DNA from 4 places in the Pseudomonas hormoni genome. Region 1 is predicted to be linked to each of the others. Evidence: predicted binding sites of a transcription regulator. Region 1 holds the regulator's gene; each other region holds the start of a gene.

Evidence for each region. The regulator FliA, encoded in region 1, starts transcription of late flagellar genes. The targets are predictions, from matches to a motif close to CTAAAGTTTNNNNNNNNNNNGCCGNTAA.
Region 2: the regulator FliA is predicted to act here: its motif matches at 3,153-3,180, upstream of KJF94_RS00765 (methyl-accepting chemotaxis protein).
Region 3: the regulator FliA is predicted to act here: its motif matches at 6,077-6,104, upstream of KJF94_RS10565 (methyl-accepting chemotaxis protein).
Region 4: the regulator FliA is predicted to act here: its motif matches at 2,359-2,386, upstream of KJF94_RS25640 (methyl-accepting chemotaxis protein).

Annotation. Positions count from the first base shown of each region.
Region 1 is NZ_CP075566.1:1,026,837-1,034,912, forward strand. Features, by position in the region: gene flhF (flagellar biosynthesis GTPase FlhF) at 1-1,262, shown strand, start outside; gene fleN (flagellar synthesis regulator FleN) at 1,379-2,209, shown strand; gene fliA (RNA polymerase sigma factor FliA) at 2,206-2,946, shown strand; gene KJF94_RS04750 (chemotaxis response regulator CheY) at 3,114-3,485, shown strand; gene KJF94_RS04755 (protein phosphatase CheZ) at 3,508-4,296, shown strand; gene KJF94_RS04760 (chemotaxis protein CheA) at 4,343-6,589, shown strand; gene KJF94_RS04765 (protein-glutamate methylesterase/protein-glutamine glutaminase) at 6,640-7,770, shown strand; gene KJF94_RS04770 (flagellar motor protein) at 7,770-8,076, shown strand, end outside.
Region 2 is NZ_CP075566.1:171,365-179,440, forward strand. Features, by position in the region: gene KJF94_RS00750 (DUF1631 domain-containing protein) at 1-1,489, shown strand, start outside; gene ampD (1,6-anhydro-N-acetylmuramyl-L-alanine amidase AmpD) at 1,554-2,114, shown strand; gene ampE (regulatory signaling modulator protein AmpE) at 2,111-2,947, shown strand; gene KJF94_RS00765 (methyl-accepting chemotaxis protein) at 3,269-5,299, shown strand; gene KJF94_RS00770 (hypothetical protein) at 5,540-5,929, shown strand; gene KJF94_RS00775 (TatD family hydrolase) at 5,930-6,706, opposite strand; gene cra (catabolite repressor/activator) at 6,710-7,705, opposite strand; gene ptsP (phosphoenolpyruvate--protein phosphotransferase) at 7,988-8,076, shown strand, end outside.
Region 3 is NZ_CP075566.1:2,254,967-2,263,042, reverse strand. Features, by position in the region: gene KJF94_RS10600 (MFS transporter) at 41-1,228, shown strand; gene KJF94_RS10595 (alpha/beta hydrolase family protein) at 1,381-2,418, opposite strand; gene KJF94_RS10590 (FMN-dependent NADH-azoreductase) at 2,687-3,298, opposite strand; gene KJF94_RS10585 (LysR substrate-binding domain-containing protein) at 3,428-4,336, shown strand; gene KJF94_RS10580 (MmcQ/YjbR family DNA-binding protein) at 4,333-4,692, shown strand; gene KJF94_RS10575 (DUF1294 domain-containing protein) at 4,689-5,117, opposite strand; gene KJF94_RS10570 (undecaprenyl-diphosphate phosphatase) at 5,114-5,944, opposite strand; gene KJF94_RS10565 (methyl-accepting chemotaxis protein) at 6,232-7,866, shown strand; gene pnuC (nicotinamide riboside transporter PnuC) at 8,041-8,076, shown strand, end outside.
Region 4 is NZ_CP075566.1:5,496,987-5,505,062, reverse strand. Features, by position in the region: gene KJF94_RS25650 (NorM family multidrug efflux MATE transporter) at 1-1,229, opposite strand, end outside; gene KJF94_RS25645 (LysR substrate-binding domain-containing protein) at 1,388-2,308, shown strand; gene KJF94_RS25640 (methyl-accepting chemotaxis protein) at 2,490-4,466, shown strand; gene KJF94_RS25635 (aldose 1-epimerase family protein) at 4,722-5,936, shown strand; gene KJF94_RS25630 (YifB family Mg chelatase-like AAA ATPase) at 5,943-7,436, opposite strand; gene KJF94_RS25625 (accessory factor UbiK family protein) at 7,699-7,959, opposite strand.

The DNA.
Region 1 (8,076 bases):
GCGCTGATGCCGCCATCATTGGCAACCGCCGGATCGCCGGTGGTGTCGAGCTGACGGCTGCCCTCGATTACAAACTGTCGGCGCTGGCCCCGCGTGTTCCGAACATGGAACTCGAGGACGAGCTGCGCAAGACCCAGTCGCGGATCGTGACCGCCCAGGCCGAACTGAGCCTGCGTAGCGAGGGCGAGAGCGACAAGTCCACCAATCGCCAGTTGTTCGCCGGTCTGCCACTCACCGCCGCCGAACCGCTGATCGAACCGACTTACACTGAACCCCGTCGTGCTGCGCCGGCCCCTGCGCCAGCCTCCGGCGGTGTCGACCCGCGGGCTTTCGATTCGATGCGTTTCGAACTCAACAGCCTGCGCGAACTGATGGAAGTACAACTCGGCTCCCTGGCCTGGAACCAGCTGCAAGGCAGTCGTCCGGCCCAGGCCAACCTTTGGCGTCGCCTGCAACGCATCGGCCTGTCCGGCCCGTTGTCCCGCGATCTGCTGGAAATGATTACCGACATTGAAGAGCCCCGTCAGGCCTGGCGCATGTTGCTGGCGCACCTGGCGCGGATGATCGCCACACCGGAAGTCGAGCCACTGGAAGAGGGCGGCGTGATTGCCATGGTCGGCCCTGCCGGCATGGGCAAGACCACCACGCTGGCCAAGCTCGCGGCCCGTTACGTGCTCAAGTACGGCGCGCAGAACATCGCGCTGGTGAGCATGGACAGCTACCGCATCGGCGCTCAGGAACAACTCAAGACCCTGGGCCGGATCCTCAACGTGTCGGTCACCCACGTCGACCCGGGCCAGTCCCTGGTGCAGGCGCTGGACCCATTGCTGCGCAAGCGTGTGGTGCTGATCGATACCGCGGGTCTTCAGGCCAGCGATCCGGCACTGCGTATGCAGCTCGAAAGCCTGGCCGGTCGAGGCATCAAATCAAAAAATTATCTGGTTCTGGCAACCACCAGCCAGAAACAGGTTCTAACCGCCGCTTATCACAGTTACAAGCGCTGCGGGCTCGCTGGCTGCATCCTGACTAAACTGGATGAAACGGCAAGCCTGGGCGAGGTGCTGAGCCTGGCAATCAGTCATGAGTTGCCGGTGGCTTACCTGACCGATGGGCCGCGGATTCCGGATGATTTGCATCTGCCGCGTCGTCATCAGTTGGTCAGCCGTGCCGTCAGCGTGCAAATGCAGGAAGAACCCAGCGAAGAAGCCATGGCTGACATGTTCGCTGATATTTACCACAGCCCGACCAAGCAGGTTGGCTGAGGTATTAATGAACAGTTTTTGTACCTACATCGATGGTCTGCCATGCATTGTTCCGTTTGTGAACGCGCAGCCAGTAATGTGGCCTCCGTCTATGCAAGACAAGGTAAAGAAATAACATGGGCAGCATGCATCCCGTACAGGTGATCGCGGTGACCGGCGGCAAAGGTGGCGTCGGGAAGACTAACGTGTCAGTGAACTTGTCCCTGGCTCTAGCTGAGCTAGGCCGGCGCGTCATGCTGCTGGACGCCGATCTGGGTCTGGCGAACGTCGACGTCCTGCTGGGACTGACACCCAAACGCACCCTGGCCGACGTCATCGAAGGCCGCTGTGAGCTGCGCGACGTGTTGTTGCAGGGGCCAGGCGGCATCCGCATCGTCCCGGCCGCGTCCGGCACTCAGAGCATGGTGCATCTGAGCCCGGCACAACACGCCGGCCTGATCCAGGCGTTCAGCGATATCGGCGACAACCTCGACGTCCTGGTGATCGACACCGCTGCGGGCATCGGTGACTCGGTAGTCAGTTTCGTTCGCGCCGCGCAGGAAGTCTTGCTGGTGGTTTGCGACGAACCGACCTCGATCACCGACGCCTACGCACTGATCAAACTGCTGAACCGCGACTACGGCATGAACCGTTTCCGCGTCCTGGCCAACATGGCCCAGAGCCCGCAGGAAGGTCGCAACCTGTTTGCCAAGTTGACCAAGGTCACGGATCGCTTCCTCGACGTCGCCTTACAATACGTCGGTGCGGTGCCGTACGACGAAAGCGTGCGCAAGGCCGTTCAGAAGCAGCGCGCGGTCTATGAAGCTTTCCCGCGTTCCAAGTGCTCCCTGGCCTTCAAGGCCATCGCACAAAAGGTCGATACCTGGCCGCTGCCTGCCAACCCGCGTGGGCACCTGGAGTTTTTCGTCGAGCGCCTCGTGCAACAAACGGCAGGACCCGTGCTATGACAGCCAGCGGTTACAACCTATACAAGAAATCGGCACGTGACGCGCAGTACGAGCTGATCGAGCGTTACGCGCCACTGGTCAAACGCATTGCCTACCACTTGCTGGCGCGACTGCCAGCCAGTGTCCAGGTCGAAGACCTGATCCAGGCCGGCATGATCGGCCTGCTTGAAGTATCGACCAAATACGACGCCAGCAAAGGCGCGAGTTTCGAGACGTACGCGGGCATTCGAATCCGCGGCGCGATGCTCGATGAAGTCCGCAAGGGGGACTGGGCGCCACGTTCGGTCCACCGCAATACCCGCATGGTCAGCGACGCAATTCGCTCGATTGAAGCTAAAACCGGCCGTGACGCTAAAGATCACGAAGTTGCGGCCGAACTCCAATTGAGTCTCGATGATTACTACGGGATTTTGAACGACACCCTGGGCAGCCGGTTATTCAGTTTCGACGATCTGTTGCAGGACGGCGAACACGAAGGGCTGCACGAGGATGGCGCGAGCGCTCATCTCGAGCCGTCACGCGATCTGGAAGATGAACGCTTCCAGGCGGCGCTGGCGGACGCGATTGCCAATTTGCCGGAGCGTGAGCGACTGGTGTTGGCGCTGTACTACGACGAAGAGTTGAATCTCAAGGAAATCGGTGAGGTCCTGGGGGTCAGCGAATCTCGAGTCAGCCAGTTACACAGCCAGTGCGCGGCCCGTTTGCGGGGGCGTTTGGGGGAGTGGCGAGCGCGCTGAAGGCAGTGTGGGGACACTGCGAACGTGGCTGGTGTGGTGTTGAACTGCGCCGGTCTCGATCTGTTGTGCTCCAGACAGTCATTGAGTGCTTTGCCGGATTGATTGAAATGGCGCGTCCAGGTGCTGGGCGCGTTTAAGACTGCTTGGAGGTCGAATTGGACAAGAACATGAAAATCCTCATCGTTGATGACTTCTCAACGATGCGGCGGATCATAAAAAACCTGTTGCGTGACCTTGGGTTCACCAACACGGTCGAGGCTGACGATGGCGTTACTGCCATTCCGGTTCTCAACAGCGGAAGCATCGACTTTCTGGTAACGGACTGGAACATGCCTGGCATGACCGGTATCGATCTGCTGCGTCACGTGCGCGCCGATGAAAAGCTCAAGCACCTGCCGGTGCTGATGGTAACCGCTGAAGCCAAGCGCGAGCAGATCATCGAAGCGGCCCAGGCCGGTGTTAACGGCTATGTGGTCAAACCCTTCACGGCCCAGGCGTTGAAAGAAAAAATCGAGAAGATTTTCGAACGCATCGGTTGAGAAACTGCGCCACGGGGGAGCTATGGACCACAACGAATCTTCACAGGGCGATTTTGAGTCGACCCTGAAAAAACACGCGGTCGAACTGGTCGAAAGCCTTGAAAAAGGCAAGTTCGGCGACGCTGTGCAATTGATCCATGAGCTCAATCAGACCCGTGACCGCGGCCTGTATCAGGAAGTGGGCAAGCTCACTCGCGAGCTGCATAGCGCGATCGTCAATTTCCAGATTGACCCGCACATGCCGCAAGCCGAGGAAGTGTCCCAGATCACAGATGCCACCGAGCGTCTGGGCTACGTTGTCAAGCTGACAGAGGCCGCAGCCAACCGCACCATGGACCTGGTCGAAAACTCTACGCCGTTGGTCAATAGCCTGAGCGATGAAGCCCAGGCGCTGAGCACGGACTGGGGACGGTTCATGCGTCGCGAAGTCGGGGCTGAAGAGTTTCGCGAGCTGGCACGGCGTGTCGACGGTTTCCTGACACGCAGCAGCGCGGACAACCGCGCGGTGTCGAGCAACCTCAACGACATTCTGCTCGCTCAGGATTATCAGGACCTCACAGGTCAAGTGATCAAGCGTGTGACCCAATTGGTCACCGAAGTTGAAAGCAACCTGCTCAAGCTCGTGCTTATGGCCAGTCAGGTGGACCGCTTTGCGGGCATCGAACATGACCGTGAAGCGATGCTTGCTGAAAAAGATCCGCAAAAACATCTCTCTCAGGGTGAAGGTCCGCAGATTCATGCCGATAAAAGAGAAGACGTTGTGTCCGGTCAGGACGATGTGGACGATTTGCTATCCAGCCTAGGGTTTTAGAATTTTAGGTATTTTAGGTTTTTAGACCTGTAGGAGCACACCCTTAATGAGCTTCGGCGCCGATGAAGAGATCCTTCAGGATTTCCTGGTTGAGGCCGGCGAGATTCTAGAGCAACTGTCCGAACAGCTGGTCGAGCTTGAAAGCCGACCGGATGATGCGGACTTGCTCAATGCAATTTTTCGCGGTTTTCACACTGTAAAAGGGGGCGCCGGCTTCCTCCAGCTCAACGAGCTGGTGGAGTGCTGTCACATCGCCGAGAACGTGTTCGACATCCTGCGCAAGGGTGAACGTCGCGTCGACTCGGAATTGATGGACGTGGTTCTCGAAGCGCTGGACGCGGTGAACAGCATGTTCAGCGAAGTCCGCGAACGCAGCCCGATCACGGCTGCCACGCCTGAATTGCTTGCGGCCCTGGCCCGTCTGGCCGAGCCGCAAACCGCCGATGAAGCCGCACCTGTGGCTGAAGTGGTGGAAGCACCGGCTGCCGAAGCCGAATCAGGCGACATCACCGATAACGAATTCGAACAACTGCTGGACTCGCTGAACGCCGTCAAGGCTCAGGCCGAGGCGCCTGTGGTTGCTCCGCTGCCTGCCGGCGATGCCGCGGCCAGCGACGAAATCACCGATGCAGAATTCGAGTCGTTGCTCGATCAATTGCACGGCAAAGGTCAGTTCGCCGTCGACGCGGTGGCAGCACCTGCTGCACCCGCCGCACCGGCTGCCCCGAAAGCGGCAGGCGACAGTTCCGACATTACCGACGACGAATTCGAAGCACTGCTCGATCAGCTGCACGGCAAGGGCAACTTTGCGGTGGACGCGCTGGAATCGGCCATTGCTTCGGCCCCGGTCGCCGCTGCACCTGCCGCTAAAGCGGCCGGCAGCGATCTGATCTCGGATCACGAGTTCGAATCGCTGCTCGACGAATTGCACGGTAAAGGCAAGTTCACTGAAGTCGGCACCGGTTCCGCCGCTTCTTCGGTAGCGGCACCTGTCGCCAAAGCCCCGGCACCAGTGGCCAAAGCGCCCGAGCCAAAAGCCGAAGCGCCGAAGCCTGCTGCCGCCGCTGCACCGGCGCCAGCCCGTGCACCGGCTGCACCACCGGCGGAAAAACCGGCCAGCGAAGCCGAGACCACCGTGCGGGTCGATACCGCGCGTCTCGACGAAATCATGAACATGGTTGGCGAGCTGGTACTGGTGCGTAACCGCCTGGTTCGCCTGGGGGCCAACAGCGCCGATGAGGCCATGTCCAAGGCCGTGTCGAACCTCGACGTGGTCACGGCTGACTTGCAAACCGCGGTCATGAAGACCCGGATGCAACCGATCAAGAAAGTCTTCGGGCGCTTCCCGCGTCTGGTTCGAGATCTGGCTCGCCAGCTCAAGAAAGAGATCAACCTGGAGCTGGTCGGCGAAGAAACCGACCTCGACAAAAACCTTGTCGAGGCACTGGCCGACCCGCTGGTCCACTTGGTGCGCAACTCGGTCGACCACGGTATTGAAGAGCCGGCTGATCGTGAAGCGATGGGCAAACCGCGTAGCGGCAAAGTGATCCTGTCCGCTGAACAGGAAGGCGACCACATCCTGCTGTCCATCTCCGATGACGGCAAGGGCATGGATGCCGACGTGTTGCGTGGCATCGCGGTCAAGAAAGGTTTGATGGACAAGGATGCGGCGGACCGACTCAGCGAGTCTGACTGCTTCAACCTGATCTTCGCGCCGGGTTTCTCGACCAAAACCGAGATCTCCGACGTGTCGGGTCGTGGCGTGGGCATGGACGTGGTGAAAACCAAGATCGCCCAGCTCAACGGCACCATCAACATCTACTCGACCAAGGGCAAAGGCTCGAAGATCGTCATCAAGGTGCCGTTGACCCTGGCGATCATGCCGACGCTGATGGTCATGCTCGGCAACCAGGCGTTCGCGTTCCCGCTGGTGAACGTCAACGAGATCTTCCACCTCGACCTGTCGCGCACCAACGTGGTGGACGGCCAGGAAGTGGTGATCGTGCGGGACAAGGCGCTGCCACTGTTCTACCTCAAACGCTGGCTGGTCAGCTCCGCCGCTCACGAAGAGCAGCGCGAAGGCCATGTGGTGATCCTTTCGGTAGGCACCCAGCGGATCGGCTTCGTTGTCGATCAACTGGTCGGCCAGGAAGAAGTGGTCATCAAGCCATTGGGCAAAATGCTCCAGGGAACCCCGGGCATGTCCGGCGCCACCATCACCGGTGACGGCCGTATTGCGCTGATTCTCGATGTTCCGAGCATGCTCAAGCGTTACGCCGCACGGCGTATTTGATTCTGGGGGAGCGGGGCGACTGAGCCTCGCCCCCGCCTAACGGAGTGTTTATGGTAGTCAAGGTCCTGGTGGTGGACGATTCGGGGTTTTTCCGCCGCCGCGTCTCGGAAATTCTTTCAGCGGATTCGAATATCCAGGTCGTCGGTACGGCGACCAACGGAAAAGAGGCGATCGATCAGGCGCTGGCCCTCAAGCCGGACGTGATCACCATGGACTACGAGATGCCGATGATGGATGGCATCACGGCAGTGCGGCACATCATGCAGCGCTGCCCGACACCGGTGTTGATGTTCTCCTCGCTGACGCACGAAGGCGCCCGGGTCACCCTGGATGCGCTGGACGCCGGCGCGGTGGATTTCCTGCCGAAGAATTTCGAAGACATCTCGCGCAATCCCGAGAAGGTCAAGCAACTGCTGTGCGAGAAGATTCTCAGCATTTCGCGCAGTAACCGTCGGGTCAGCGCCTACAGCGCGCCGGCACCGGCGCCGGTCTCGACGCCAGCCCCGACCCCTGCACCTCCCAGTGTCAGCAGTTATGGCAGCAGCGCGCCTGCACGTCCGGCACCGATCCCGGCCCGTGCACCTGCGCACGCTCCGTCGTCGCCGGCACCGAAACGCAAAGCCTACAAACTGGTTGCCATTGGCACTTCCACCGGCGGCCCGGTTGCCCTGCAGCGCGTATTGACGCAATTGCCGGCCAATTTCCCGGCCCCGATCGTGTTGATCCAGCACATGCCGGCGGCGTTCACCAAGGCGTTCGCCGAACGTCTCGACAAGCTCTGCCGCATCAGCGTCAAGGAAGCCGAGGATGGCGACATCCTGCGTCCGGGCCTGGCGTTGCTGGCGCCGGGTGGCAAGCAAATGATGATCGATGGCCGTGGCGCGGTGAAAATCCTGCCGGGCGACGAGCGTCTGAACTACAAGCCGTGCGTGGACATCACCTTCGGTTCGGCGGCCAAGTCCTACGGTGACAAAGTTCTGGCGGTCGTACTGACCGGCATGGGCGCCGACGGCCGTGAAGGTGCGCGTCTGCTCAAGCAGGGCGGTAGCTCGATCTGGGCTCAGGATGAAGCCAGCTGCGTGATCTACGGCATGCCGATGGCCATCGTCAAAGCCGAACTCGCCGATGCGGTGTACGGCCTCGACGATATTGGCAAGCACCTGGTCGAGGCGTGTATCTGATGGATGTACTGAGCCTTATCGGGATCATCATGGCGTTTGTCGCCATCATTGGCGGCAACTACCTTGAAGGCGGTCACCTCGGCGCGCTGGCCAACGGTCCGGCGGCGTTGATCGTGCTCGGCGGGACCGTCGGTGCGGCGCTGCTGCAATCACCGATGAGCGCCTTCAAACGCGCCATGCAGATTCTCGGCTGGATCCTGTTCCCGCCTCGCGTGGACCTGGCCGGCGGTGTCGACCGCGTGGTGAACTGGAGCCTGACCGCCCGCAAGGAAGGTCTGCTCGGTCTGGAAGGCGTGGCCGACGCCG
Region 2 (8,076 bases), 860 kb from region 1:
CAGTGTCCGTGCCGAGCCCGCCGAAGCCGGTATCCACGCCGGTAGCACGCAGATCGACGACGGCGTGCAAGAGGTTTTCGCGGCGCTGCAGGAGTTGCTGTTCCACGTACGCGGCAGTGTCGCGCCGACGCTGGAAGTCAGCGCCACGGCGCAGCCGATTTCCACCCGCGACCTGCTGCGCCTGCTCTCGCATTTGCAGCAATACGTGCCAGCGCCAGCGGCCCAGGACGATTTCGACCTGCGCAACCAGCTTGAACAATTGCTGACCCGGGTCAGCGTCAAAAGCGGCAAGTCGCGCGTCGTTGGTGTGGCCGATGAAGACGTGATCAACCTGATCGCCATGTTGTTCGAATGCATCCTCGATGACCGCAACCTGCCGGATTCTCTCAAGGCGCTGATTGGCCGCTTGCAGATCCCGATGCTCAAGGTGGCCGTGCTCGACAAGAGTTTCTTCAGTCGCAGCAGTCATCCGGCCCGCCGTCTGCTCAACGAAATCGCCGCTGCCGCCATGGGTTGGGGTGAATGCGATGACCATCAGCGCGACAGTCTGTACGTGCGTATCGAGCAAGTCGTTCAGCGATTGTTGAACGATTTTGTCGACGATCCAGCCATTTTTTCCGAGCTGTTGGCGGATTTTCTCGCGTTTACCTGCGACGAGCGTCGTCGCAGCGAGCTGCTGGAACAACGCACCCGCGACGCTGAAGAGGGCCGCGCAAAAACCGAAATGGCCCGTCAGCGCGTCGAACAGGCGCTGAACCAGGTGCTGTTGGGCAAGGTTCTGCCGCAGCGGGTGGTGGCATTTGTCCAGGAGGCCTGGAGCCAGGTGCTGCTGCTGACCTGCCTCAAGCACGGCGATCAGTCGGCCGAATGGCACGCCGATGTGCAAACCATGGAACAACTGGTCTGGAGCGTGCTGCGTCATGACGAACCTGACGCGAGCCTGCGCCTGTTGGCGTTGGTGCCGGGGTTGCTCAAGTCCTTGCGTGACGGGTTGAGCAGCGCGGCGTTCGATCCGTTCGCCACCGGGGAGTTTTTCAGTGAGCTGGAAAGCCTGCACGTCCAGCTGTTCGAACGCCCGGATCAGACACCTGCAACCCCCCGCGAGACCGAGGCGCCGGTGATGGTGCAAGTGCAGGAAGAAATCGTTCTGCGCACTGCTGACGAAGGGGTGGTGGCGCCGACATCGGTACGCTTGCCGACGGATGATGCGGGGCTGATTCAGGTCGATCAACTGCACGTGGGCTGCTGGGTCGAGTTTCAGGAGGACGAGGATCACAACCTGCGCTGCAAGCTGGCTGCGATCATCGAGGCCACGGGCAACTACATTTTCGTCGACCGTACCGGGATGAAAGTACTGGAGCGCAGCCGTACCGGCCTGGCCCTGGATTTTCGCAGTGGCGCGGTGCGGACCCTGGACGACACCCTGCTCTTCGACCGGGCGCTGGAGTCGGTAATCGGCAACCTGCGGCGTCTCAATCGCGGCAAGTGATCGCGCGCCGAGGGGCTATCGCGGCATACTGGGCGCCAACACAGTCGACGTTGAAGGAACCTGTATGCAGTTGGACCCCGCGAGCGGTTGGTGTCAGGGCGTGAATGTCTGCCCTTCGCCCAACTTCAATGCGCGCCCCACGGGCGAAATTTCCCTGCTGGTGATCCACAACATCAGTCTGCCGCCGGCGCAGTTCGCCACCGGCAAGGTGCAGGAATTTTTCCAGAACCGGCTGGATGTCACAGAGCATCCCTACTTTGAAGGGATCGCCGACCTGCGGGTGTCCGCGCACTTTCTGATTGAGCGTGACGGCACTGTCACTCAGTTTGTCTCGTGCCTAGAACGCGCCTGGCATGCCGGCGTGTCGTGTTTCGACGGTCGGGAAACCTGTAACGATTTTTCCGTGGGCATCGAGCTCGAAGGCACGGATGATCTGCCGTTCACCGACGCTCAATATGATGCGTTGACGGCCCTGACCTTGCAGCTGCAAAGCACCTTTACGGGCATCACCGCACAGCGCATCTGCGGACATAGCGACATCGCGCCGGGGCGCAAGACCGATCCGGGGCCGGCGTTCGATTGGGCTCGTTATCGCGCGGCCCTGGCTAAAGAGGAACAAGAATGAGTTTTCTGGTGTTGCTGTTGGCGGTGTGGATCGAGAAATTTTCGGCGCTGCGTCATCGGATTCAACGTGACGGCGGCTGGGTACGCGAGCTGCACAAGCTTGAAGTCAGCCCGCGTCTGGCCAACCGTCCGTGGTTGATATTGGTTATTCTGGTGTTGCTGCCGGTGGCGCTGCTGGGCTTACTGCTGGTGGTTCTGGAACCGGTGGCTTACGGACTGATGGCGTTGCCGGTGCATTTGCTGGTGGTCATCTACAGCCTGGGCCGTGGCGATCTACTGGCCGGTCTCGGGCCGTTTCGCGATGCCTGGCGCCGGGAAGACCTGCAAGCCGCCGCTCACGTGGCAAAGCGCGACCTGGATATTTGCGCTGACAGCGGCGAACAACTGCTGGAACGGGTTCAAGGGCATCTGCTCTGGGAGGCCTACCAGAGCTTTTTTGCGGTGATTTTCTGGTACTTCCTGTTGGGCCCGGTGGCGGCGTTGAGCTATCGACTGCTGGCACTTGCCGAAGAACATGGGCAAAACCTGGCGGTCGTCGAGCGCGCCGCACAATTGCGCCACGCGTTCGATTGGGTGCCGGTGCGTCTGCTGGCGGCCAGCTTCGCGTTGGTCGGCAACTTTGTTGCGGTCAGCCGGGTGATGCTGCATGAACTGCTGAACTGGAACATCAGCGCCGCCCAGTTGATCGAGAAGGTAGGGCTGGTGGCCGGTGAAATTCCTGCACCGGTGGTCGGGCCGGACGGCATCAACAGTCTCGACCGGATCTGGGAATTGCTGCTGCGGGCGGCGGTGCTCTGGTACGCCGGTTTTGCGCTGTGGACGGTATTGCCATAACCCGACGCATATCTGAGGTGAACTCATTGTGGCGAGGGAGCTTGCTCCCGCTGGGGTGCGAAGCACCCCCGGCACGCGTTCAGACAGAACGGGTTGCCCGGTTTGCGACTGCTACGCAGCCGAACGGGAGCAAGCTCCCTCGCCACAAGGTATATCACTTGTCTGAAAGGACACCCTCTGCCTGAAGAGCAGCGCCCCCGTTAACCTTAAGTTACAAACCCCCCAGCCGATTTAAGCTATACAGAGATGGCACTGAATAGTGGCTATCTGCTGCCTGTCTGTGCCTGCCAATAAAAATAAGAATGCAAAGGGAGACTTCCAGTGAAGAGCTTGCTCTATCCCGCCGTCGCGCTAATGAATCGCCTGAGCTTCGGCATGAAGTTCAGCCTGATCAGCGTTCTGTTCCTGGTGCCGATGCTGGTGACCAACTTTTACCTGGTGCGCGATTCCTATCGTGAATTCCAGGGCACTCAGGTCGAACTGCAGAGCCTCGACCTGCTGGGCAGCAGCCTGACCTTGCGACGCGACCTGGAAACCCTGAACAACCTGGTGCAGATCAACGTCACCCTTGGCCAATCCGGTAAGGCAGGCAATGTCGAGACCAAGATCAGTGCCCTGGAACAAGGCGTTCTGGCCCGCCTGCAAGGGCTGACGGCGATGACCACCGATCCGGAGCAAATCACGGTTTTCGATGGCAAGCGCGATGAAATGATCACTGCGTTCAAGGCCCAGCAAACGGAAAACTCCCTGCAAAGCAAAAGTGCGCTGATCGGCAAGTTGCTCGGCAATGCCCAGATTTTCAGCCAGATCATCGCCAGTCAGGCCGGTTTGAGCCGTGACAGCCAGAGCGACATGCGTCAGCTCACTGAACTCATTACCAACGTCACGCCGCCCGTTACCCAGACATTGGGCGATGGCCGCGCGATGGGCTCCTACTCGCTGGGGCAAGGGTTCCTCAATTCGTCGTCGAGCACCCGTTTCGATGAGTTGCTGGCGCAGATCGAAAAGCTGCAGGCCGAGTACGGCCTAAAGTTGCAGGACGCGCTGGGCTCAAGCAAAGCGGCGCGTGAAACCCTGGCCTCCCAGGCCGAGAGCAGTAAGGCGACGCTGAAAAAAGCCAGCGAACTGTTCGAAGAACAAGTGGTGATGGCTGACACCCTTGATGCGCCGTGGCAGGACTTCTACGATCAGGTCACCGGCCTGATGGACCAGACTTACCAACTCAACGAAGCCACCCTGAAATTCCTCGACACCCAGTTGCAGCAGCGACTGGCTCAGAACCGTACGCACATGGTCCTGCAGGCCGTCGCGCTGTCGGTGGTATTTGTGTTGATCTTTTACCTCTATGGCGGTTTCTACGCCTCGACCCGCACCACCCTCAAGCGTCTTGGCGCGATGATGGACAAGGTGGCAGCCGGCGACATGACCGTGACCTTCAACGCCAACAGCCGTGATGAGCTGGGTGAGTTGGGCGAGGTGTTCAACGGCACCGTGAAGAAAATACATGACCTGATCGAGCGTGTCGGCCACACCGTCGGTGAAGTCGAGCGTCAGGCCGGACAGGTCGAGAATGTGTCGGCCCAGAGTAACCAGGCCGTCGCGGGGCAGCGCACGCAGATCGAACAGGTTGCCACGGCCATGAACCAGATGTCGGCCACGTCACTGGAGGTGGCCCGCAGCGCTGCGGCGGCGGTCAACAGTGCCCACAGTGTCAACGACGAGACCATCAGCGGTCGCGGTCTGGTGGAGTCGCAACAGGGCAGCATTGCCGCACTGGCCAGTGAGATCGATCAATCGGTGCTGGTAATCAATCAACTGGCCAGCGACAGCCAATCCATCAGCCGCGTGCTGGAGGTGATTAAAAGCATCGCCGAACAGACCAACCTGCTGGCGCTCAACGCGGCCATCGAGGCGGCGAGAGCGGGCGAGCAAGGCCGAGGTTTCGCGGTGGTGGCGGACGAGGTCCGGACTTTGGCCAAACGCACCCAGCAATCCACTGAAGAAATCGAGCAGATGATCACCAAACTGCACAGCGGTGTCGGTGCAGCGGTGAAAGCCATGGGCACCAGCCATCAAATGGCCAATGGCACGGTCGGACAGTCGGAAAAGGTCCAGCAAGCGTTGGAAAATATCCTTGGGGCGGTGGGAATGATCGTCGACCAGAACCAGCAGATCGCCGCCGCCGTAGAACAACAGACCGCCGTGGCGCACGACATCGACCAGAACATCGTCGAGATCAACCGTGCCGGCGAGCGCACCGCCGAAGGCGCGCACCAGACGGAGAACGCCAGTCGGGCGTTGTCGGCTCAGGTGGTGGAGTTGAAACAGCTGATCAGCGCGTTTCGGGTCTAGAGAACGCCTGAAAACCCATGTGGGAGCGAGCCTGCTCGCGATAGCAGCCTATCAGTCAGCACACTTGGTGACTGTTACACCGCAATCGCGAGCAGGCTCGCTCCCACAGTTTTTCGGGCACTACCTGTAGTATTTATTACCTCCCCGCGTCGGCAAAATCCGGTTTTCCCCCAGGCTCTGGCATTTGGTCTTCAATGAAGGATGATCCACAACCCTGACCTACCCTGAGGAGGCTTGGTTATGTCCTTCGCTACAACTGGAATCCAGGGGCACTGTGCCCATTGCGGGAGCATTCGGCTACTCGAACCCTGGCAACTCAACGCCATCGCAATCAACGAAGCATTCCCCTGTTCCCACTGCCACAAAGCCTTACAACTGAGCGACCCGAAACAGATCAGGCGCATCAAGTCCCTCGACTCACTCGCGATGTTGCGAGCCAGTATGTTGGTAACGGTTTGCACCGCGCTGCTGGTGGCGTTAGTGATGGAATGGGTCGGTTTGCTCAGCGTCGTCGAACAGCTGAATTTCTCGCTGGTTGCGATTCTGATCTACTGCGGCGTTATTCAGTACGCGAGGCATCGGCAACACATCATGCTGATTCTCGATACCGCGAAGGCTCACGCCGACTGACTACCAGTTGAACAGCTCACAGGCATTGGTCGTGCTCGCGGTGGCCAGTTGCCCAGGACTGACCGCCATGATCCCCGCCAGCGCCTCGCAAATCGCCGGCAGATGCGCCGGGCTGTTGCGTTGACCGGGAAACATGGCGGGCGCCATGTCCGGTGAGTCGGTTTCCAGCACCACCGATTCCAGCGGCAACTCGGCCAGCACACGGTGCATGCGCAACGCCTGCGGCCAGGTCGCCGCGCCGCCAAGACCCAGTTTGAAACCGAGCCTGATGTACTCGCGGGCCTCTTCCTTGCTGCCGGCGAAGGCGTGAATGATGCCCGCGCGTTTCAACTTGAAGCGCTTGAGCGTGGCAATCACCGCCGCATGGCTGCGTCGCACATGAATCAGCGCCGGCAGATTGAAGTCCGCTGCCAGTTGCAGTTGCGCGTCGAACAGCGTCTGCTGGCGCTCACGATCGAGGGTTTCGATGAAGTAATCCAGGCCGATCTCGCCCACGGCACACAACTGTTGATGGCCCGCTAACCGGGTCAACCAGTCACCGAGAGCCTTCAGATCCTCAGGCCGATGCTCATCCAGATACACCGGGTGCAAACCGAACGCCGCGTGCAGATCGGGATCGCTCAGGACCAAATCCCAGACTCGCTGCCAATTGGCCTGATAAACGCCCAGCACCACCATCCGCCGCACGCCGAGGGCGCGGCTCTGGGCGAGCAGCGCCTGACGATCCTCGTCGAAGTCCGGAAAATCCAGATGGGTGTGGCTGTCGATCAGCTCCACGGTTCAATCCTGGCGAATACGCTGCTTGAAGGTCCGCGCGATGGCTTGCACGCCGGGCTGGTAATCGGACTGCTCGATGGCGGCGAGGGCCAGTTGCAGCGCTTTGTCGGCGATCAACTGGTGTTGCTGGGCCATGGCGTTGACGGGCAGTGGCAGGAAGTCCAGCAACTGCGTATCACCGAATGTACCGAGGCGCAGCGGGCGGGTTTTCATCGGGAAGTCGTGCAAGGCGTCGAACACGCCCTGAAGCAACACGTAGGACGTGGTTACCAATGCATCCGGCAAATGACCCAGGCGCTGGAGCAGGTCTTCCATCAACTGCCTGCCGCACTCGCGACTGAACGATTCGCCGTGTTCGATCAGGATTTCGCCTTTGAACCCGGCCAGTGCTTCCTTGAACCCGGCCGCCCGCTCCTGGCTGATGCTCAGTTCAGGGCGTGCGCCGATCAGGGCGATCTGCTTGGGCAGCGGGTCGAGCAGGCTGCGCGTCAGTTGCAGGCTGGCTTCGCGATCATCGCTGATCACCGAGCAGAAATGCTCAGGCTCCATGACCCGGTCGATGGCGATGATCGGGATACCCTTGGCTTGCAACTGACGGTAGCTGTCATCACCGCTCGGCAGGCAACTGGCGACGATCAACGCGTCGCAACGACGGGCGCGGAACAGTTGCAGCAATTGCCGTTCGCTGTCCGGCGCGTCGTCGGAGCTGGCGATCAGCAACTGATAACCACGGGCCCGGGCACCTTGCTCCAGCAGTTTGGCGATTCGTGCGTAACTGGGGTTTTCCAGGTCCGGCAAAATGAAGCCCAAAGTGCGGGTGTGCCGACTGCGCAGCCCGGCCGCCTGGGGGTTGGGCGTGAAGCCATGTTGCTCGACGACCGCGCGCACGCGCTCGACGGTGGCACTGCTGATGCGTTGCTGTTCGGCCTTGCCATTGATGACATAACTGGCGGTGGTCACAGACACACCGGCCAGCTGGGCGATATCACTGAGTTTCAACTCGGGTTTTCCTTGTTTGTCGGCCGACATTTTCGCCAATCCTACCCGATTCAGGCAGGCAACTATTGTCGCAGCCAATCCGACAAGTTGGACTTCAAGGATGGGACATTATCGAGTAACGTGCCAATCATTCTAGATTAAACGTTTCAGCAGGCGTATTTTCTACGTTTCAGGTGCATTTGGCCGGTTCTGCCGTGAAACCGCCAAAAGTGATGGTTAAGCGCCTAAGCTGACTCATTCAAAACAATACCTGGCACCTTAAGGTGCCAAAAAGGAGAAAGCATGCTCGAGCTCACGAAAGAGCAGATTTCCATGGGCCAGTCGGCCGTGGACAAGTCCGCAGCGTTGCATTTGCTGGCACAACATCTGGT
Region 3 (8,076 bases), 1.2 Mb from region 1:
ATGATGCAGCTCTCCCACCGCCGCCCGCGAACGAGCCCTCATGTCTGCGCAGCAACTGCCACCGCAAAGCTCCATGGCGATCACCCTGCAGATCGTCTCCATCGTTTTCTATACCTTTATTGCCTTCCTCTGCATCGGCCTGCCGATTGCGGTGTTGCCGGGTTATGTCCACGAGCAGCTCGGTTTCAGTGCGGTCGTGGCCGGGCTGACCATCGGCTCGCAATACCTCGCCACCCTGCTCAGCCGCCCGATGGCCGGGCGCATGTCGGACAGCGTCGGCACCAAGCGTTCGATTGTTTACGGGCTGTCGGGGATTGTGTTGAGCGGCGCGCTGACGTTGTTGTCGACGCTGCTGCAAAGCTTTCCGCTGACGAGTTTGTTGATCCTCATCGCCGGCCGCTTGTTGCTGGGCATCGCACAGGGCTTGATCGGCGTCGGCACCATCAGTTGGTGCATGGGCCAGGTGGGCGCTGAACACACAGCGCGCTCGATTTCATGGAACGGCATCGCGTCCTACGGTGCCATCGCCATTGGCGCGCCGCTGGGCGTGGTGATGGTGGCGGAATATGGCTTTGCCAGTCTGGGGATCGCGCTGTCATTGCTGGCGGCGCTGGCGCTGCTGCTGATCCGCAACAAACCCTCGGTGCCGGTGGTTCGCGGTGAACGCCTGCCGTTCTGGGCGGTGTTCGGGCGCATTGCTCCATTCGGCGCGAGCCTGAGCCTGGCGTCGATCGGCTACGGCAAGTTGACCACCTTTATTACCCTGTATTACCTCAGCCGTGGCTGGACCGGCGCGGCTTACTGCCTGACGGTGTTCGGCATCTGCTTCATTCTGGCGCGTTTGCTGTTTATTTCGGCCATCAGCCGGTTCGGTGGGTTCACGTCGGCGATTGCCTGCATGAGCATTGAAACGGCGGGTTTGGTGCTGCTGTGGCTTGCGCCTTCGACCGGTTTTGCCCTGGTCGGGGCGGGTCTGGCCGGGTTCGGTTTGTCGCTGGTGTACCCGGCGCTGGGGGTAGAGGCGATCAAACAGGTGCCCAACTCCAGTCGCGGTGCGGGGCTGAGTGCGTATGCGGTGTTTTTCGATCTGGCGCTGGCGATTGCCGGGCCGGTGATGGGCGCGGTGGCGTTGAATCTGGGGTATTCGTGGATTTTCTTCAGTGCGGCGTTGTTGTCGATCACTGGCCTGGGTTTGACCCTGCTACTGAAACGCCGGGCAATGGCCTGACACGAAAAACCAAGGTCGGAGCTAGCCCTGTGGCGAGGGAGCTTGCTCCCGCTCGACTGCGAAGCAGTCGCAAAGTTTTTGGGGCCGCTTCGCGACCCAGCGGGAGCAAGCTCCCCCGCCACAGAGGCTCACTCCCACAGAGTATGCGCAGGCTATTGATCGGCGGTTTGCATACCGGCACGGGTCGGCACGCCCAGCGCATGAGAAAAGAACCGCCCGGCTTCGGAGATCATGTTGCGGTGAATGTCTTCGCGGTCGACACCGTCGGCATCGGTGCACAGCGCCGGCATGGCCGCGATTTGTTCTTCGTTGCACGGCGCCAGGAACACGAAGTGACCTGCCCCGGCCAATAGCTTGAAGTCCGGCGCGATCGGCAGCTTGCGCGCCAGCGCCGCGGCGTTTTTGTCGAACGCCACCAGTTTGTCGCCGTCGCCGCTGTAAAGCAGTACCGGCACATGAACGTCGGCCAGGGTGTGCCGGCCGAACTTCAGGCTCAGCGGCGCCATCAGCAACAGCGCGTGAACCCGTGGATCCGCTACCGGTTGCAGGTCATCACGGTCGACGATCAACTCGCCTTGGGTGTTGCAGGCATCGCGGTCGTCCGGGCGTTCCTGGCAGTAGCGACGTAACCGATCCAGATCAGGCGTCGCGCCGGACAGGATCAGCGCCGTCTCCCCGCCCGCCGAGTAGCCGATCACGCCGACCTGATTGGCATTGACGAACGGCGCGAGCATGCGGTCGCCCAGGGTGGCGGTAATGGCTTCAGAAATCTGGATCGGCCGACCGTACAGGTTGCTCAAGGTGCCGAGACGGCTATGGTCTTTGGAGTTGTCGCCGGGATGAATCACCGCCACCACCACAAAACCCTTGCGCGCCAGCGACGTGGCGAGGTCGTGCAGGGCCAGCGGCGTTCCGGTGTTGCCGTGGGACAGCATCAACATCGGAAAACGGCCGATGGCGACGCGGGTGTCTTCGCCCGCTTCGACTGTGTAGCCCTCGAGTTTGCTGGTGTGTTCCCGGTCGCTGGAGGGGTAGAACGCGATGGCGCGCATCGGTTGCAGGTCCAGCGGGTCGAGAAAACTCATCTCATGGAAGCCGACGCTCCAGTGAGGATGTGGCGCAGGCGCGGCGTGCACTGAATTCAGGCTGCTGAGCAGGCAAATCAGTAACGTTGCACAAAGACGCACCATGGGATGCCTCACCTTTGTTACTTGACCGGAAAGCCCGTTCTCCATCGACTACCGAGGAAGCGGCCTTGTACCAGCAATGGCGGCCACCAAGGTCGTTACAGAACAGGGACGTAAACCCTCGACTGCATAACCTGGGCCACAACATGAACGATTCAGGAAACTACTAGAAACAGTCAGAAACAAAAAACTCCGTATCTGACACTTGCGTGATCAGAATACAGAGTTTTTTGGGGTGTTGCCCGAGCTGATTTACATCTTTACGCAAGCCTTACGCGGCGGCGAACAGTTGCTCGCTGATTTGCGTATGGGCATCGCCCATGGCTTTGGTGCGCACTTCGTCACCGTAAGCCAGGCCGTGAGCACGGACGAATTCGATGTCGGTGATGCCGATGAATCCGAACAGTACCTTCAAGTAATCTTCGTGAGCCACACCAGTGGCCTGACCGGCATGCAAGCCGCCGGAAGTCGACACGATCACGACTTTCTTGCCACCGCACAGGCCTTCAGGGCCGGCTTCGGTATAGCGGAAGGTCTGACCGGCAACGGCGATGCGGTCGATCCAGGCCTTGAGTTGGGTCGGGATGCTGAAGTTGTACATTGGCGCGGCAATGACCACGGCATCGGCGGCGAGGAATTCGGCCAGCGTCGAGGCGCTCAGTTCGGCTTCATGCTGCTGGGCGGCGTTGCGCAGTTCGGCGGTGGTGCCAGCGGCGACCAGGGTCGTGGCGGAGAAATGGCTGATGGCATCGCTGGCCAGGTCGCGGTAAGTCACCACGGCGCTCGGCTCGGCGGTTTGCCAGGCTTTGACGACTTCACTGCTCAGCTGACGGGAAGCCGAGTTGTCACCAAGAATGCTCGAATCGATATGCAGTAGTTTCATGTGGGATCTCCAGGTGAGGATCGCCACGGGGCGATCTGATGGAGACAATCCTACAGAGGAAACCAATAGCTGATTAGACCGCAACAATGCGATAGTTCGTCTCACTGATAGAACAATCGGGTTAAGACCATGCAAGACCTCAATGACCTCTACTACTTCGCCAAGGTGGTCGAAGCCGGCGGTTTCGCCGCAGCCGGGCGCTTGCTGGGCATTCCCAAGTCGCGCTTGTCGCGGCGGATCGCCGAGCTGGAAGAACGCCTTGGCGCGCGCTTGTTGCAACGCACCACACGGCAGTTGAAGTTGACCGCCGTGGGCGAGCGTTACCTGCGGCACTGTCAGGCCATGCTGCTGGAAGCCGAGATGGCCGATGAAGCCGTGGCCAGCATGTCCAGCGAGCCTCGCGGGCGCTTGCGGGTGTCCGCTCCCGTCGGCCTCGCCCATGAAATGTTGTCGCCGGTAATCAGTAAATTCCTGGAGAAATACCCTCATGTTCAACTGGAGGTCATGCTGGTCAACCGCAGGGTCGATCTGGTGACCGAGGGCGTCGATGTGGCGTTGCGAGTGCGGGAGCTGGGGGATGAAGACCCTTTACTGGTCACCCGACGTTTGCGTCAGGCGCAGCTGTGGCTGGTGGCCAGTCCCGATTTTTTGCAAGGCCGGGAAATCAACCACCCCGAAGACCTGAAGGGCTTACCGGTGCTCGGCGCCCTTGAAGCCGACCGCATGGTGCACATCCGCATGCTCGACCAGCAGGGCCAAAGTCATGAACTCGCGCTCGAAGCCCGACTGGGCATCGACGATTTCATTGTGCGCAGGGCCTGTACCCTCGCCGGACAGGGCTTTACCATGCTGCCGATGATGTATTGCGAGCAGGAACTGGAAAGCGGCGCGCTGGTGCAGATACTGCCCGACTGGTCATTGCCTGGCGGCTGGCTGCAAGCGGTCTACCCTCACCGGCGTGGCGTCATGCCGGCGGTCCGCGCCTGGCTCGATCATTTGATCGAATCATTCAATGCCTGTGGGGACCGACTGATATGAAGGCTGGACGCATGAGCGAAGAGGATGTCGCACAGTTCTGTCTGGCACTGCCAGGTGCGCGGGAAGACTACAAGTGGGGTGGTGTGCGGGTGTTTTCGATTGCCGGGAACAAGATGTTCGCCCTGCAGAACCTGCGGGGCGAATCCCTCGCCTTCAAGGTCGACAAGGACCTGTTCCTGGGGCATTGCGATCGCCCGGGCGTTCATCCGGCGCCGTACCTGGCGCGGGCCCAGTGGATCATCATGCAAACGCCCTACCCGCTGGGCGCTGAAGAATTGCAAAGCCTGTTGCAACGTTCCCATCAACTGGTGGTGAGCAGGCTGCCCAAGCGCACTCAGGTCGGGCTGCTGCTTTAGAACAACGCCAACAGGTTTGCACCCAGGAACAGCTGATCAATCCAGAACACTTGATGCAGCAGCACGATCATCCAGAACAGCAGCTGAAACGACACTTTGCGCGTCTTGTGCCGAAACACTTGCTGGGCCAGCAAGGCGCCCGGCCAGCCACCGGCGAGTTCCACCGCATGCAACACGTTCTCGGGCGTACGCCAGCTATCGGTGCGGGCCTTGCGCTTGTCACTCCAATAAAGGAAGAACGCCAACACGCTGACGATGCCGTAGGCTGCCAGGGGAATCAGTGAAATCCCTCGCAGCCAGAACGACAACGAGCCTGTCAACGGCAGCGCGCACACAACCGCGAACACCAGCAGTTTCAGTCGCGGGTTGTGAATCTCACCCCCGGAACGGCGTCCGGGGCCGTTGCGCCCGCTGGCATCATTCATGGCTTGGCCGCGGTCCAGTCGACCCAGCCGAACTGCCAGGTGGCCAGAATCACCAGACCAAACGCAATGCGATACCAGGCGAACGCCGCGTAGCTGTGGCTGGCGATGAATTTGAGCAAGCCTCTGACGGCAATCATCGCGAAGATAAATGCGGTGACGAAGCCGATGGCGAATACCGGAAAATCAGCCGGCACGAACAAATCGCGATACTTGTAGCCCGAGTACACCGCTGCTCCGACCATGGTCGGCATCGCCAGGAAAAACGAAAACTCGGTGGCGGTCTTGCGCGACAGCCCGAACAGCAAACCGCCAATGATCGTCGAGCCGGAGCGCGATGTGCCGGGAATCATCGCCAGGCACTGGGCGAAGCCGACTTTCAAGGCGTCTTTCCAGGTCATCTCGTCAACGGTTTCGGCATGCACCTCATGTTGACGCTGTTCCGCCCACAACATCACGATGCCGCCAACGACCAATGCCGTGGCCACGGTAATCGGGTTGAACAGGTAATGGTGGATCAGGTCAGCAAAGATCACCCCCAATACCACGGCCGGCAGGAAGGCAATCAGCAGGTTGGCGGTAAAGCGCCGGGCGCTTGGCTGCGTTGGCAGGCCAACCACCACATCGAAAATCTTGCGCCGGAATTCCCACACCACCGCCAGGATTGCCCCAAGCTGGATAATGATGTTGAACGCCATTGCCCGCTCACCACCGAAATCGAGCAAGTCGGCCACAATAATCTGGTGTCCGGTACTGGAAATGGGCAAGAACTCAGTCAGCCCTTCTACAACGCCAAGTATCAATGCCGAAACGGCAGTCCAAAGATCCATCAATCCCCCAAAAAGCAATGCGCGACGGCATGCCCCGTTAATATTTTTTCAGAAACAGTCAGCGTAGCGAAAAGGCCCGCGCGCACAGAATCCGGACGGAACCGTAAAAATTCCGTGAAACATCGACTTGGATTCAGGTTTTTCCGTGCGGGGCCGAAATCCTATCAGACAAGCCTGATTAACGCTGCCACGTTATAGGACTTGGGTCGGATATGCCCGATCGGCAAAGTGTGGTTGGATGCTGGCGATCATTTATTACAAGAAAAAGAAACTGGAGTGACAGCGTTATGAGCAGCTTGCGAAATATGTCGATCAGCCGCCGTTTGTGGCTCATTTTGATCGTGGCCGTCATGATGCTTTTGACGTTGGGCGTGTTGATGCTCAAGCAGATCCACGAAGACCTGTATCACGCCAAGGCCCAGAAAACCCAGCACGTGGTGCAGACTGCCAGCGGCATTCTGACCTATTACCACGGCCTGGAAACCGCCGGCACGCTCACACGCGAAGCCGCGCAAAAACAGGCACTGACCGCCGTTCGCGGCCTGCGCTATGACCAGAACGACTACTTCTGGATCAACGACCTGACGCCGGTGATGATCATGCACCCGGCGAACCCGAAACTCGATGGTCAGAACCTCTCGGCGATCCGCGACCCGGACGGGTTTGCGGTGTTCAATGAAATGGTCGCCCTCGCCAAAGCCAAGGGCGCCGGCCCGATCGACTATCGCTGGCCGAAACCAGGCGCCAGCGAGCCGGTAGCAAAAACGTCCTACGTCAAACTGTTCGAACCGTGGGGCTGGGTGATCGGCTCGGGCGTGTACATCGATGACATGCAAGCCGAGTTCATGGGCCAGGTCTGGAAAGCTACAGTCGTCGGGCTGGTGATTGCCGCCATCATGGCGCTGCTGGTGATCCTGATTGCCCGCAGCATCGTTCGCCCACTCCAGGACACCGTGAACGCCATGGCCAACATTGCCAGCGGCGAAAGTGACCTGACCCGCAGCCTCGATACCCATGGCCAGGATGAAGTGACACAACTGGCCCGCCACTTCAATGCCTTTACCGCCAAACTGCGGATGGTGATCGGTCAATTGCAGGTGTCCGCCAGCGCGCTGGGCCAGTCGTCCAGCGAACTGGGCAACGACGCCGCCCAGGCCCAGCAACGCAGTCAGCAGCAATCCCAGCAGATGGAACTGGTGGCCACGGCCATCAATGAAGTGACGTACGGCGTGCAGGATGTCGCGAAGAACGCCGAGCAGGCGGCCAGCGAAATGCGCGATGCCGAATCCCAGGCGCAGCAGGGCCAGGTCAACATCGACAGCAGCCTGCAACAGATCGACAAGTTGTCGGGCACCATTGATCAGGCCGTGGAAGTCATCCGCACCCTCGCCACCGAAAGCACCCAGATCGGCAGCGTGCTGGAGGTGATCCGCTCCATCGCCGAGCAGACCAACCTGCTCGCCCTCAACGCCGCCATCGAGGCCGCCCGGGCCGGCGAGCAAGGTCGCGGGTTTGCCGTCGTGGCGGACGAGGTACGCCTGCTGGCCCAGCGTACCCAGAAGTCCACCGCCGAAATCCAGTCGATGATCGAACGTCTGCAAGGCCACTCCGAAGCGGCGGTCAAGGTCATTGGCGACAGCAGCCGCGCGTCCCAGCTGACCATCGAACAGGCCGGCCTTGCCGGTGCAAGCCTGAATGCCATTGGCCAGGCATTGCGCAACCTCAACGGCCTGAACACCTCCATCGCCAGCGCCACCCTGCAACAGGCCCACGTGGTCGAGGACATCAACCAGAACGTCACCCAGGCTGCCGGGTTGTCCCACAGCACGGCGCTGGCGGCAGAACAGTCGAGCGTGGCGAGTGTGCGTCTCAAGGATCTGAGCGAGCAGTTGAACGGGTTGCTCAAGCAGTTCCGCGTCTAAAGCCAAACACCAACCCCTGTCGCGAGCGAGCTTGCTCGCGCTCGGGTGCGAAGCAGCCGCAAGATTTTGGGGCCGCTACGCGCCCCAGCGCGAGCAAGCTCGCTCGCCACAGAAGCCTCGTCAGTACAAACTCGGTACAATCCGCTCCCTCTACGATTTCCCCAAGGAACCTCCATGTCCGGGCTTGAACTGTTTGCCGCCGCCCTCGGT
Region 4 (8,076 bases), 2.0 Mb from region 1:
CACCATGCGGCAGGCGCGCCAATCAGCCAATAGCAACCCAGCCCGACCAGGAACGTGGTCTTGGCGTCCTTCAGCCCGCGAATGCAGCCCATGGCGATGGTTTGCGTACCGTCGAACAGCTCGAACCACGCCGCCACCGCCAGCAGGCTCACAGCCAGTTCGATGACGGGGCGGAAGGCCGGGTCGTTGTGGTCCAGGAACAGGCCGATCAACTGATTAGGTAGCAGCCAGAAGACCATCGCGAAGCCGAGCATTGCTGCCGCGCCGAACGCGATCCCGACCCGTCCGGCCAGTCGCGCGTCCAGCAACTGCCCGGCGCCGTAATGCTGGCCGATGCGCATGGTGATCGCATAGGAAAGCCCCGCCGGAATCATGAACGCCACCGAGACGATCTGCAGCGCAATCTGGTGCGCACCCAGTTGCGTACTGCCCATGGTGCCCATGCACAACGCGGCGAAGGCAAACAGCCCGACTTCCACCGCATAGGTGCCGCCAATCGGCAGGCCGAGGCGCCACAACTCTTTCAGATACTGCCGGTTAGGCCGCGACAAACCCTGGCGCAACGGATACGCGTCGTACGCCGGATGCCGCCGAATGTGCAGCGCCAACGCCACGGCCATCAGGTTGGCCACAATCGCCGTGACCAGACCGATGCCCACCAGACCCATTTTCGGCAGGCCGAACATCCCGGTGATCAACGCATAGTTGAGTACGAAGTTGGCCACCGTACCGCCAAGGCTGATGACCATCACCGGCGTCGCCCGGCCGATGGCGCTGGTGAAACCGCGCAGGGCCATGAAGCTCAGGTAACCGGGCAGGGCGAACGGCAGGATCAGCAGGAACTGTCCGGCCGCCTGGACGTTGGTTTCGGTCTGGCCAAACAACAGCAAGACCGGTTTGAGATTCCACAGCAGCAAGCCGGCGACCAAAGCCATCAACCACGCCAGCCACAAACCCGCCTGGGTCAGCCGCGCCGCGCCAACGATATCGCCCGCGCCCTGACGGATCGCCACCAGGGTGCCGACCGCCGCGATGACGCCGATGCAGAAGATCGACACAAACGAATAGGTCGCGGCGCCCAGACCGCCGCCCGCCAGTGCTTCGGGGCTCAGGCGCGCCATCATCAAGGTGTCGGTGAGGACCATCAGCATGTGCGCCAACTGCGAGGCAATCAACGGCCCCGCCAGCCGCAGGATGGCCCAGAGTTCAATACGCGCTGGATGCTGCATGGTCATCACGCTCGATGGTCAAAGAGAACAGGAAAGCGTCGATTCTCGGCGCTCTGCGGGGTTTGCACAAAGGGATAAAAAGGATGGGTGGCATGATTAAAACTCATCCTGGGGAGATTCTGATAAGTTGACGCAACTGCGCTATAGGAGCTTTTCGCATGTCTCGTCGTCTTCCTCCCTTGTATGCCCTTCGTGCATTCGAAGCGGCGGCGCGGCATAGCTCGTTTACCCGTGCGGCCGAAGAGTTGTCGATCACGCAGAGTGCGGTCAGTCGGCACATTCGTACGCTCGAAGAGCATTTCGCCTGTCGGCTGTTTCACCGCAGCGGGCGCAATCTGCAACTGACCGAGTCGGCGCGGCTTATCCTGCCCGGCATCCGCGAAGGCTTCACGGCACTCGAGCGCGCCTGCAATACCTTGCGCGCAGAAGATGACATCCTGCGCATGAAAGCCCCGTCCACCCTGACCATGCGCTGGTTGTTGGCGCGGCTCAGCCGTTTCCGCCACCTGCAACCGGGCAACGAGGTGCAACTGACCAGCGCCTGGATGGACGTCGATTCGGTGGACTTCAACCATGAGCCGTTCGACTGCGCCGTGATCCTCAGTAATGGGCATTTTCCACCGGACTGGGAGGCGAGTTTCCTGTTCCCCGAAGAGCTGATTCCGGTGGGCGCGCCGAATCTTCTGAAGGATCAACCGTGGGATGTCGCACGCCTGGCCAATGCCGAACTGCTGCACCCCACGCCGGACCGGCGTGACTGGCGCAACTGGCTGGAGCGCATGGGGCTGACCGATCAAGTGTCGCTCAAGGGCGGACAGGTGTTCGATACGCTTGAACTGGGGATGATTGCTGCCGCTCGGGGTTATGGCGTGTCGATGGGCGATCTGTTGATGGTGGCCGAGGATGTGGCGCAGGGGCGTCTGAGTTTGCCGTGGCCGACTGCCGTCGCCAGCGGTGAGCATTATTACCTCGTCTGGCCGAAAACACGCCCGGGAGGTGATCGTTTGCGCCGTCTCAGCGATTTTCTCCAAGGCGAAGCCCTTGCAATGAAGCTGCCGGATGTCGAGCACTTGAGCTGAATCGTTAGAGCCGTCGAGATAGAGGCGTTGAGCCATATCCCGGCTGATTACTCAAGTATTCAGGTTTGCCGCCGAAAATCTGCAGATGGAACCTTCGTGCAGGTTCGACGCAATTCCCATTATTAGAAAATTTGCTGAGCAGCCGATCAATGAAGATCCGGTCACTTGGCCAGGAGCTGTCATGTCTCAACCTCGTGCCCGGATTGCCTCACAGCTTGGACTTGCGCTCGCCGTTATTCTGGCGATTGTCATCAGCGGCAGCACCGTGTTCGCCTTGCGTTCGCTGGACACGGCCAACCTTGCTACCCGCGAAGAGCACCTGGCCAGCGAAGCCCGCTTGCTGTCCGACCAGTTGAGTACATTTCACGGCACGTTGCGTGAAAGCACCCAGCGCCTGGCCGGCCTGTTCGAGAAGCGCTTCAGCGCGGGTCTGAGCGTGCACCCGGACGAACCGGTGGCCGTGGCGGGCACGCAGACCCCGGGCCTGCACCTGGGCAGTGAAGTGCTGAACAACAACTTCAAGGAAGTGGACGAGTTCAAGCAAATGACCGCGGGCGTTGCGACGGTGTTCGTGCGCAGCGGTGATGAGTTCATTCGAGTCAGTACGAACGTCACTAAACAGGACGGCAGCCGCGCCATCGGCACATTGCTCGATCACGCGAACCCGGCTTACGCGCGCCTGTTGGCGGGGCAAAATTACGTGGGCCGAGCCTTGCTGTTCGAACGCTTCTACATGTCGCAGTACACCCCCGTGCGCGACAGCAGCGGTAAGGTCATTGCCGTGTTGTACGTAGGATTCGATTACACCGACGCTCAGAACGCGCAATTTGCCAACCTCGCACGCTTCCGCATCGGGCAGACCGGTTCTTTGGCCTTGCTCGATGAGCAGAACAAATGGCTGGTGCCAATTGCGGGTGTGCAAGCACCGGATCAAGCGGTCAAGACGATCAACAGCCTGGCCAAGACGCCGGGTAAAGGTGAGTTCTGGAGCGACAAGTCCGAAGACTTCTACAGCATTGCCGTGCCATTTGAAGGCGGGCCGTGGTCGGTCGTGGCGAGCATGCCGAAAAGCGAAATCCGTGCTGTCACCTGGGCTGTCGGCATTCAATTGGCCATTGGCAGCCTGCTGGCGATGTTGATCGCCGTGGGCTCCGCTGTCTGGTTGCTGCGCAGTAAGCTCGCACCGCTGGGTGACCTCGTTCGGCAGGCCGAAGCGTTGGGCGCCGGTGATCTGAGCGTGCGCCTGAGCGTATCGAGCAGCGACGAAATCGGTCAGCTGGCCCGCGCCTTCAACCAGATGAGCCAGGCGCTGTCGACGATGGTCGAGCACATCCGCAAGGCCTCGCAGGAGGTCAACAGCCGTGCCCAGGCCTTGTCCGGATTGTCCGGCGGTGCTTATGAAGGCATGGAGCAGCAGTCGGGCGAAATCACCAGCATGGCCGGTGCCGTGGAAGAGTTCAGCGCCACCTCGTTGAACATTGCCGACAACATGGGCAGCACTCAACGTCTGGCTCAGGAAAACGCACAACAAACCCAGATCGGTCGTACATCGATGGACGAAGCATCCTCGTCCCTGGAGCAAATTGCCGGTGCACTGAACAGCACCGCCACGGTGATCAACACCTTGGGTCAACGCTCTCAGGAAATCGGCGGGATTGTCGGGGTGATCACTTCGATTGCCGAGCAAACCAACTTGCTGGCGCTCAACGCGGCCATCGAAGCGGCGCGTGCCGGTGAGCAGGGGCGTGGCTTCGCGGTGGTGGCTGACGAGGTGCGCAACCTGGCATCGCGTACTCGCCAGGCCACCGACGAGATTTCCGGGATGATTCAAAGCATTCAGCAGGAAACCGGCAACGCCATCAGCACTATGGAACAAGGCAATGTGCTGATGCAGGAAGGCCTGTCGCGTAACGCCAACGTCGCTTCGGCGCTGGCGCGGATCGATGAGCAAAGTCGTTCGGCTGGCCAGCAATTCGCGGCGATCACCACGGCGACTCAGGAGCAGAGCAGCACGGCGACCTTGCTTAGCAGCAATCTGCAAAGCATTGCGCTGGCGAACAGTGAGCAGCGGGAAGTGGTGTCGAACCTGGCAATCACCGCTAAAGAGCTGGAGAGTCTGGCGGCGGACTTGCGCCAAGAGGTTGACCGCTTCCGTTGAGGCGTCTCTGAAGTAGTCATCGCGAGCAGGCTCGCTCCCACAGTTGATCTTAGGTGTTCACAAATGCTGTGTTCACCTCCGACCTGATGTGGGAGCGAGCCTGTTCGCGAATGGATCGACCCCATTTTCGATTTGCCGCACATTCGCGGATCAATTATCCCCAAATTGTCTTCTTGGCTTTGTCTCATTTTTTAGCTTGATGAATCGTTTCAGCAAGTCTATAAAAATGGCACAACTCCAATAAAGGCTCCCGCCATGACTCCGCTCAAACTCATCGTCGCCCTCAGCGCGTTCTCCGCCGCCTCCCATGCGATGGCCTGGGACTACGTCTTGCTCGACACCGACAAGGCTGCCCAGAACTGGCAAATCACCAGCCAGCAGCTCGGGGTGAAAACCGACAAACCCTTTTCCGTAACCCTGCGAACTCTGCACGGCGGTCGGCAGGAGGGCGTCAGCATTGTCGACATCGATAACGGCACGATGAAACTCTCAGTGGTGCCGACTCGCGGGATGAACGTCCTGCAGGCCTCGGTCGGTAATGTGCGCATGGGCTGGGATTCGCCGGTCAAGGAAGTGGTCAATCCATCCTTCATCGAACTCAACGGTCGTGGTGGATTGGGCTGGCTGGAGGGCTTCAACGAACTGGTCACCCGCTGCGGTTACGAGTGGGTCGGTCACCCCGGCATGGACAACGGCGAATTGCTGACCCTGCATGGTCGCGCTGCCAACATCCCGGCCAGCAAAGTCACCCTGCACATCGATGAAAAACCGCCGTATGCCATCAGCCTGCGTGGCGAGTTGAAAGAGCAGGCGTTCAAGAAAGTCGACTTCTCTGTCGCGACCGAACTGGTCACCGAACCAGGCAGTGTGAGCTTCAGCCTCAACGACACCTTGACCAACAACGGCGACTACCCGAAGGAATACCAGGCGCTGTACCACAGTAACTTCAGCACCCCGTTTCTCGAGCAGGGCGCCCGCTTCGCCGCGCCGGTGAAACAGGTGTCGCCGTTCAACGACAAAGCGAAAGCGGAACTGCCGGACTGGCAGACCTACCGCGCGCCAACCAAGGATTACGACGAGACGGTGTACAACGTCGTGCCGTATGCCGACGCCAAGGGCGATACGCTGACAGTACTGCATGACAAGGCGGGCAACCTGGGCGTTTCGGTCGGCTTCAACACTCAAACGCTGCCCGTGTTTTCCCTGTGGAAAAACACCGATACCCAAGGCCAGGGCTATGTCACCGGGCTGGAGCCAGGGACAAGTTTTTCCTACAACCGTCGATATCAGCGCCCACTCGGTTTAGTACCGACGATTGCGCCGAAAGAACACAGGCAATTCCAGATCAACTACAGCTTGCTGGCAGACAAGAGCGCTGTGGATAACGCATTGAAGCGTGTAACCGAAATTCAGGGTGGCCGGGAGACTGAGGTGAGGCAAACACCGTTGGTAGATCTGACCAAGGAATGATGCCGGTCAGTGGGTGCTCGGTCGATACTGCAACGCCTCGGCCAGATGTTCGCGAGTAATGCCCTCGACCTGCTCGAGGTCCGCCAGGGTCCGCGCGACCTTGAGCAGTCGATGGGCCGATCTCAGCGACAAGGTCAGCCGTTCACAGGCGGTTTCCAGCCAGGTTTCATCGGGTGTGGATAACTTGCAATGCTTGCGCAGGCCCGGCAGATCAAGGAAAGCATTGGCGCAACCCTGGCGTTTGTGTTGCCGCTCCCTTGCGTCGGCAACCAGAACGGCAGCGGTCATGGTGTCGTCACCGGGTTTGATTGCGGGATTCAAAGCCGTGGCCTCACGGGCGACCGTCAAGTGCAGATCGATCCGATCCAGCAGTGGCCCGGAGAGTTTGTTGCGGTAGCGTTGAACCATGTCAGGCGTGCAGGAACAGCGACCACTGGGTTCGCCGAGATATCCACAGGGGCACGGATTCATCGCGGCCACCAATTGAAAGCGTGCCGGAAACCGCACGCGATCCTTTGCCCGGGAAATCACGATATGCCCGGACTCCAGCGGTTCTCTTAAAACCTCGAGCACCTTGCGATCAAACTCCGGCAGTTCGTCGAGAAACAGTACGCCATGGTGGGCGAGGGTGATCTCGCCGGGTTGCGGTTTCGAACCACCGCCCACCAGCGCCGGCCCGGAGGCCGAGTGATGGGGCTGGCGAAACGGTCGTTGCGGCCAGTGACTCAAAGGGACGCAACTGGTGACTGATTGAATGGCCGCGACCTCCAGCGCCTCGTTTTCTGCCAATGGCGGTAACAGCCCTGGCAACCGACTCGCCAACAGTGTTTTTCCGGTCCCTGGCGGGCCGCTGAACAGCAAGTTATGAGCCCCGGCCGCTGCAATCAGCAAAGCGCGCTTGGCCGAGAGTTGGCCCTGCACTTCATTCAGGTCGGGATAGGGTTTGCTGGCGTAAAGCAGACCATTGGAAGCGTAGGGCTCAACCGGCGTGTGGCCATTGAAATGCGCCACTGCTTCCAGCAAGTGATCCACGGCGATGACTTTCAGCCCCGATGCCAGGCATGCCTCCTCCGCATTCGCTCGCGGCACCATCAGCGAGCGTCCGGCTTTGCGGGCGGCCAGCGCTGCCGGCAACACACCCCTCACGGCACGCACCGCGCCCGACAGCGCCAACTCTCCCAGGCATTCCACATCATCCAGCGTCAACGTCGGTACCTGCACGCTGGCGGAGAGAATCCCCAAGGCTATCGCCAAGTCAAACCGCCCACCATCCTTCGGCAAATCGGCCGGGGCCAGATTCAACGTGATCCGCCGCGCCGGAAATTGCAGCCCCGAATTGATGATCGCACTGCGCACCCGGTCCTTGCTTTCCTTCACCGCTGCTTCGGGTAAACCAACCATTGTCAGCGAGGGCAAACCGTTGGCCAGATGGACTTCGACGGTGACGGCGGGCGCATCCACGCCAATTTGGGCGCGGCTGTGGACGATGGAGAGGGACATGGTCATTCCTTGAGCTGAAGAGCACCGCTTCCTGCGGTTTTTTGAAGGGTAGTTCGAAGGTGGTGATTTAGCGTGGGGGCGGAGGCGCCAAACTTTGGCTGGATGTTGCGAGCTTCAGCGAGACCTAATGCCCACTAGTAGGAGCGAGCTTGCTCGCGATGGTCGTTAACGAAGCCCCGTGTTTACTGGATCACCGCGGCGCTCTGGCGTTCATCGCGAGCAGGCTCGCTCCCACAGGGGGGCTGTATTTCAAATCACAGGGTTATTCGGTTGGCGGATTCAGCTTCGCTTCCAGTTCCGCCACCTTCGCCTCAAGACTCTCCAGCCGCGCACGGGTGCGTGCGAGCACAACCATCTGGCTATCAAACTCTTCCCGGCTCACCAGGTCCAGTTTGCTGAAGCCGCTCTGCAACAACGCCTTGAACTGGCTTTCGATTTCGCTTTTCGGCAGTGGGGTGTCGCCGCTGAAGAGGCGGGAGGCGGTGCCGGTCAGGGCGTCGAGGAAGTCTTTGGGCGCGAGCATGGGAAATGTCCTTAAAACAATGGCGGGCAGTGTATCACGCAGTGTCTATAGTCAATCCCGACCGCAGGGATGCACGCTTTTCGCGCATGCGGACGGACGGCATCGCACTGTTGTTGT